Linked DNA regions of Rosistilla oblonga. The protein of the gene in region 1 interacts with the protein of each later gene in a pairwise test. Links are inferred from orthologs where the notes say so. Each region holds a gene or a part of one and is shown in the gene's direction. Other genes may lie near its edges.

Region 1 (3,342 bases):
AGGTTGCAAAGTGTGTTCCTGAAACTCGCACCCGCGAAGTTCAAGTCACCAACTACACCACTGAACAACGCACTCGCACGATCAACAAGACTCGTTGCGAAACTCAAACCCGTGAAGTCGCTTACACCGTAAGCGTTCCTCAAACCAAGACTCGCGAAGTTACCTACACCGTAAACCGTCAAGTTACTGAGCAAGTGCCAGAAACTTACACCGTTTGCGTTCCTGTTCAGGTTCAACGCGAAGTTCAAGTCCAAGTTCCAGCTCCAAGCTGTGGCTCGGCTGCTCCTAGCGGATGCAGCAGCTGCGGTTCGGCTGCACCAGTCGCTTCGAGCGGCTGCAGCAGCTGCGGTGGCTGAATTTAAGACCTCCACGCATCTTGCAAGATGAAAGTGTGCCCCAGGGTGTCTTCGGATGCCCTGGGGTTTTTTTATGCCCTCACCGATCGGCGTCGTTCTGGCTGCCGGTCCCCATCCCTTCGCGATCTTGCCATCGTGCGATATCGTGAACGATTACCCGCGTCGACGACCTGTCGATGCTCTTCCAACCTCTCGCGAAGCCACTGCGTCGATGCCTGATTCCCTCGATTTAATCGCCACCTGTGCTTTCGGACTCGAAGCCGTCGTCCGCCGCGAACTGGCCGATCTGGGGTATGTCGGCAAAGTCATCACGCCCGGGCGAATCCTGTTCACTGGCCCTCCCGAGGCGATCTGCCGGACCAATCTGTGGCTGCGAGCTGCCGATCGAGTGTTGGTCCGTTTGGCCACCTTTGAAGCCGGCGATTTCGACGCGCTGTTCGATCAGACCCGCGATCTCCCCTGGAGCCAATGGCTGCCCAAGGACGCCTGTTTCCCGGTTTCTGGGAAGTCGCACAATTCCCAACTGGAAAGCGTTCCGGCGATCCAAAGGACAGTAAAAAAGGCCGCCGTGCTGGGGATGCAGCGCGAATATGGAACCGAATTGTTGGACGAATCGGGAGCCCAATACAAGTTGGAAGCGTCGTTGATTAAGGATCAGATGACGCTGACCCTCGATACGACGGGGCCGGGATTGCATAAACGCCATTATTGCGAGCGTCCCGGTTTGGTTCAGATCAAAGAAACGCTCGCCGCTGCGTTGGTGATGTTGAGTTTCTGGAACCGCGACCGGCCGATGGTCGATCCATTTTGCGGCAGCGGCACGATCGTGATCGAAGCCGCGATGATCGGTCGCCGGATGGCTCCGGGGCTGGGCCGCAGTTTCTCCGCTCAACAATGGCCCACGCTTTCGCAAGCGTTATGGGAACGGGCGACCGACGAGGCGTTGCAGCTGCGGTTGCCCGAACTCGAGGGGCGGATCATCGGTACCGATGTCGATGGTCGCGCTTTGGCGGCGGCTCGCGAAAACGCACACCTCGCCGATGTCGAGGGTTCGGTCCATTTCCAGACCAAGTCGTTTGATTCGCTCTCCAGCCCCAAACAATATGGTTGCGTGATCACGCACACGCCCTACGAGATGAGTGGCCGTCGCAATCCCGAACAGGATGCACTCTACCGTTCGATCCCCTTGGTGCTGCGGCGGCTGACCACCTGGTCTCACTACGTGCTAACGCCTCACCCGCGGTTTGAGCAGATCGTTGGCCGCAAGGCCGATCGGCGGCGGAAGCTCTACAACGCGCGGACCGAATGTACCTATTATCAGTTTCATGGACCGAAACGACCGAGAAACGAAGGGGAGCCGCGCGACCGAGTCGCAGAAAGCGAAGCGGATGAAAACTTGGACGGCAGCGAAACGCCAGCGGAGTCGGGCGAAGTAACGCCGGTCAGTAAGGCTCCGCCAGCCGCCGCGGCAAAACCGAAACCGGACCTTGCCCCGGCGTTTGGACATCTCGACGCCAAGGCGCACGAGCAGGCTGCACTGTTCCGCACGCGGTTGACCAAGCGAGCAAGGCACTTGCGGCGGCTGCCGACCCGCCAGGGAGTGACTTGTTTTCGGCTGTACGAGCGGGATATTCCCGAGATTCCTTTGGTCGTCGACCGCTACGGCGATCATCTACATATAAATGAATACGAACGGCCGCACGATCGCGATCCGGCTCAGCATGCCAACTGGTTGGATCTGATGGCCCAAACGGCTAGCGACACGTTGGAGATTCCCAAGGGGCAGACATTCTTGAAGCGGCGGTCGCGGCAGTCGGGATCGAGCCAGCACGAACACGTTGCCAGCGAACAATACGAGACCGAAGTCGTCGAAGCGGGGCTGCGGTTTGTCGTCAACCTGTCGGATTACGTCGATACCGGTCTGTTTTTGGACCACCGGCTGACGCGGGGGATGGTCCGTGCCGAGGCGGAGGGGAAATCGATGCTGAATCTGTTTGCCTACACCGGTTCGTTTTCGGTCTACGCCGCCGCCGGGGGAGCGTCGCGAACGACGACCGTCGATTGGTCGAACACTTATTTGGATTGGGCCCGGCGGAACATGGCGCTCAACGGTTTTAATGGTCTGGAGCATAAGTATCACCGCGACAGCGCGATCGAATTCCTGGCGAATCACGCTCGCAAACCGACCTACGACCTGGCGGTTGTCGATCCACCGACCTTCTCCAACAGCAAGCGAACCGACGACGTTTGGGAGGTCCAGCACGGGTATGTCGATCTTTTAAACGCAGTCCTGCCGCTGATGAATCCCGGCGGCGTAATCTATTTCAGCAGCAACTTCCGGCGACTGAAGTTCGATCCCGAAGCGATCGATGCGACTGAGATCCGCGAAATCTCGGCGCAAACAGTCCCCCCAGAATACCGAAACCGGCGAATCCATCGCTGTTGGCGGATCGTAAAGCAGGCGTAACGCAGTCTCCGACGTCAGATCGACCAGTACCGGAGCTCGTCAGAAGTATCGAGGGCGATGCCTGGGGATCAAAAATTATGACGTCTTCTGCTACGCTGAAAACTTGCAAACGCCGTCTTGGAAAACCGCTTCTCGGTTAAATGCCCTGTGACTCATGGTGGGAAAGGGGTATATTCCGGCATCTGCGGGATGCAGAAACGAATACCTGCGAGCCGCATGGCGAATGGGACTTACAGCAGGCCCCTTCATTGCTCCGTTCGATTCGGTGTATCTACTTTTCTGAAACGACGGCAAGCAGCTGAATGACCTTTGACAAACCGACCGACCAACGTGGGGAGCCGCGGTCTCCCAAGCAGCTGCTTATCGCTAGCAAGGAATTTGCCAGTGAGCACCGTCTGCTCAGTTGGTGGCATCTGTGGTCGACACTTGCTGTTTGTTTTGCGTTGATCGGCGTCTCGGTCAGCGATCTCTCGCTGTGGCTGCGGATCCCGGCAAGCATTGCCGTCGGTTTGGTCACCG
Region 2 (3,314 bases), 1.8 Mb from region 1 along the record:
ATCTTCGCCTGCAGCAACCCTTGGTTTTCGCGTTGGGCGTGATATTCGGCGTTTTCCTTCAGGTCTCCCTCTTCTCGCGCGGCCGCCAATTTCTCAGTGATCTCGGGCATCAGCACCCCTTCCAGATGGGCAACCTCCGCTTTCAATCGATTATAACCTTCGCGGGTCATTGGTACCGATCCACTCATGGCACCTGTTCCTTCCTGCTTTAAGTTGGGTTCATTCAAAATTAAAGCGATCGACTCTTGAGTCAAGAAGTCGACCGCTCGATAGACGGAAACTGTCGTGTTCCACGCATTTTCAATGTTTTGTATCCATTGTGCAACCCGCTCGGATGCCAGAGGGACGCCAAAGCAGCGAATGACGCCGATGCAGCGACATGGCAGCGCGATTATCCGCCTTTGCCCGGTTGTTTGGGGCGTGCTTGCCATGCCGGTTAGGGGCTCCACCGGAGCCTCAGGCAGGCCGTTTTGCCGCGATGCTATCACCGCCCCAGCAATTCGGGCGGAACAAAACAGTTGGTCGGTCGGGGGCGGTTCAATCCCCTGAATCGTCTCCGCGCGATGGCAATTCTTGTGCCAAAGAATCGATCTGGCCTAGTCAGCGTCGAAGGGATATGCACAATTTCCTTCATAGGATTCGCGGTGATGTCGCCACCAAACTCGGTGTGCGAAACAGCGGATGCTTGCCGTTGATGCGTTCGCGGCGAACCAACCTTTCTGAAAGCACCTGTCTTATGCGTCGAAACGATCTACGCAACGTCGTCATTATCGCTCACGTGGATCACGGCAAAACGACGCTCGTCGATTGTTTGCTGCGGCAAAGTAGCGAACAACGTGAATCCGATCTCCGCGGTGAACGGATTCTCGATTCGAACGATCTCGAAAAAGAACGTGGGATCACGATCCTTTCGAAGAATATCGCGATCCCTTATCGCGGCGTGAAAATCAACGTCATCGATACCCCTGGTCACGCCGACTTTGGCGGCGAAGTCGAACGCGTCGTCCGGATGGCCGATGGTGCGTTGGTCCTGGTCGACGCTGCCGAAGGCCCAATGCCGCAAACACGCTTCGTGTTGGAGAAGGCGTTGGAGGCGGGAGTCAAGCCGATCGTCGTGATCAACAAGATCGATCGCCCCGACGCCCGTTCGATGGAGGTTCTCGACGAAGCTCTCGAATTGCTGGCTGAACTCGGCGGCGACCACTTTCTCGACGATGCTTCATATGTCTTCGCTTCCAGCAAAGAAGGCTACGCCACCGACGACCCGAGCAAACCGGGAACCGACATGACACCGCTGTTGGATCGTTTGGTCGACGATCTGCCAGGTCCCGATGTCGAAGTCGACGCGCCGTTGCAAATGTTGGTGACCACGCTCGATTGGTCCGAATACGTCGGCCGAATCGCGATCGGACGGATCACTTCGGGAACGATGTCGGCTGAACAGACCGTCGCCGTTCATCAATCGGGCGGCCGAATCGCACGCCGCAAGATCGGCGGACTGTATATCTTTGACAAGCTGGGCCGCGTCGAAGTCGAGAAAGCCTCGGCTGGCGAAGTTGTCGCGATCGTTGGTCTGGATGACGTCGAGATCGGCGATACGATCTGCCACCCCGATCACCCGATGCCGCTGGAGCGATTGAAAGTCGATGAACCGACGTTGGAGATGGTCTTCAGCATCAATTCATCTCCGATGGTTGGACGCGAAGGCAAATACGTCACCACGCGTCAATTGAAGACGCGTCTGGAAAAGGAACTCGAGCGGAACGTCGCCCTCCGCGTCGCACCGATCGAAGGAACGGAAGCTTACGCCGTGCGTGGCCGCGGTGTCTTGCACCTGTCGGTGTTGATCGAAACGATGCGTCGCGAAGGTTATGAATTGAGCGTCGGCAAGCCGCGTGTGGTCTTCCAAGAGATCGACGGCAAGAAGCACGAACCGTACGAAATCCTGAACGTCGAAGTCCCCGAAGAACGGATGGGACCCGTGATGGAATTGGTCGGCCACCGCCGCGGATTGTTGGAAGACATCTCGCCGCGCGGCAGCTACCAATTGTTGCGGTTCAACATCCCCGCTCGCGGTCTGATCGGTTTGCGAACCCGGTTGCTCAACGCAACGCAAGGGACCGCGATCATTCACCATCGCTTCGACAGCTACCGTCCCGTCGAAGGCGAAGTGCCCTCGCGTGGCAACGGCGTGTTGGTCTCGATGACCAGCGGCAAAGCGGTTCCGTTCTCGCTGTTTACGTTGCAAGATCGCAGCGAATTGTTCGTCCGCCCCGGCGACGAGATCTACGAGGGGATGATCGTTGGCGAAAATGTTCGCGACAACGATATGACCGTCAATCCGACCCGCGAGAAGAAGCTGACCAACATGCGAGCTTCGGGAAGCGATGACAACGTCGTCCTCAAACCGGCTCGCGAACTGTTCCTCGAAGCGGCTCTCGAATTCATCGAAGACGATGAACTGGTCGAGATCACTCCGTTGAGCATCCGGTTGCGTAAAGCGGTTTTGCGAGAATCCGATCGCCGTCGCATCGGCCGTTCGGGCTCCAAGGCTTAACGCGAACCGAAACGGAAGCCTCTGCCCGATCGCGGGCAGAGCAAATAGGACCGCCGGTCTAGACGATCGCGGTCTTGGACGGTTGATCGGGCTGTTCGATCACAAATCGCGGGACCGCATACCCGGGCAACCGCGTTCGCAAGCCTTCGATCAGCTCGCAACCTCGTTCTTTCGAGACGTCGAAGTGAGCCGCGCCGGCGACTTGGTCTAGCTTGTGCAGGTAATAAGGCGTCACGCGGAGATCGATCAGCCGCCGGCAGAGATTGGTCAGCGCGTCGAGGTCGTCGTTGACGCCGCGCAACAGAACCGCTTGGTTCAGCACCGGGATTCCCCGATCGATCAACCGCCCCAGTCCCTGCCCGACGGCTTCGTCGAGTTCGTTGGCGTGATTCGAATGCACGACCATCCAGACGGTCAGCCGCGAAGCGGTCAGCATCTCGACGAGGGCATCGTTGACGCGCGACGGCAACACGATCGGCAACCGGCTGTGAATCCTCAGCCGCCGCAGATGCGGAATCGACTGCAACGCGTCGATCAATCGAGCGAGCACCGGATCGGCCAGCATCAGCGGATCGCCGCCACTCAACAAGACTTCTTCGATCGAATCGTCGGCGGCAATTTCATCGAGCGCCGGTTGCCACTGGTCGATCGAGTGCGGAATGTCCGAATAGGGGAAGTGCCTGCGAAAACAATAGCGACAGTGGATCGCACAGGCTCCCGTCGTGACCAACAGCACACGACCTGCATATTTGTGGAT

Evidence for each region.
Region 2: the proteins of rlmKL (region 1) and typA interact in binary tests that used the Escherichia coli proteins (3 or more experiments, as listed by UniProt). The link is inferred for Rosistilla oblonga from one-to-one orthologs.

The regions. Positions count from the first base shown.
Region 1 is NZ_CP036292.1:4,534,116-4,537,457, reverse strand. Bases 107-3,126 are described here. They hold rlmKL (bifunctional 23S rRNA (guanine(2069)-N(7))-methyltransferase RlmK/23S rRNA (guanine(2445)-N(2))-methyltransferase RlmL), read left to right. Parts: upstream 107-429; coding sequence 430-2,823; downstream 2,824-3,126. Other genes in these bases: CA51_RS16000 (fatty acid desaturase family protein), read left to right, coding at 3,126-3,126; CA51_RS16010 (hypothetical protein), read left to right, coding at 107-356. Outside these bases: more of CA51_RS16010, read left to right, coding at 1-106; more of CA51_RS16000, read left to right, coding at 3,127-3,342. UniProt on the Escherichia coli protein: Specifically methylates the guanine in position 2445 (m2G2445) and the guanine in position 2069 (m7G2069) of 23S rRNA. Methylation occurs before assembly of 23S rRNA into 50S subunits.
Region 2 is NZ_CP036292.1:2,764,709-2,768,022, forward strand. What follows is about bases 155-3,146. They hold typA (translational GTPase TypA), read left to right. Parts: upstream 155-736; coding sequence 737-2,557; downstream 2,558-3,146. Other genes in these bases: greA (transcription elongation factor GreA), read right to left, coding at 155-188; epmB (EF-P beta-lysylation protein EpmB), read right to left, coding at 2,616-3,146. Also shown: more of greA, read right to left, coding at 1-154; more of epmB, read right to left, coding at 3,147-3,314. UniProt on the Escherichia coli protein: A 50S ribosomal subunit assembly protein with GTPase and nucleotide-independent chaperone activity, required for 50S subunit assembly at low temperatures, may also play a role in translation.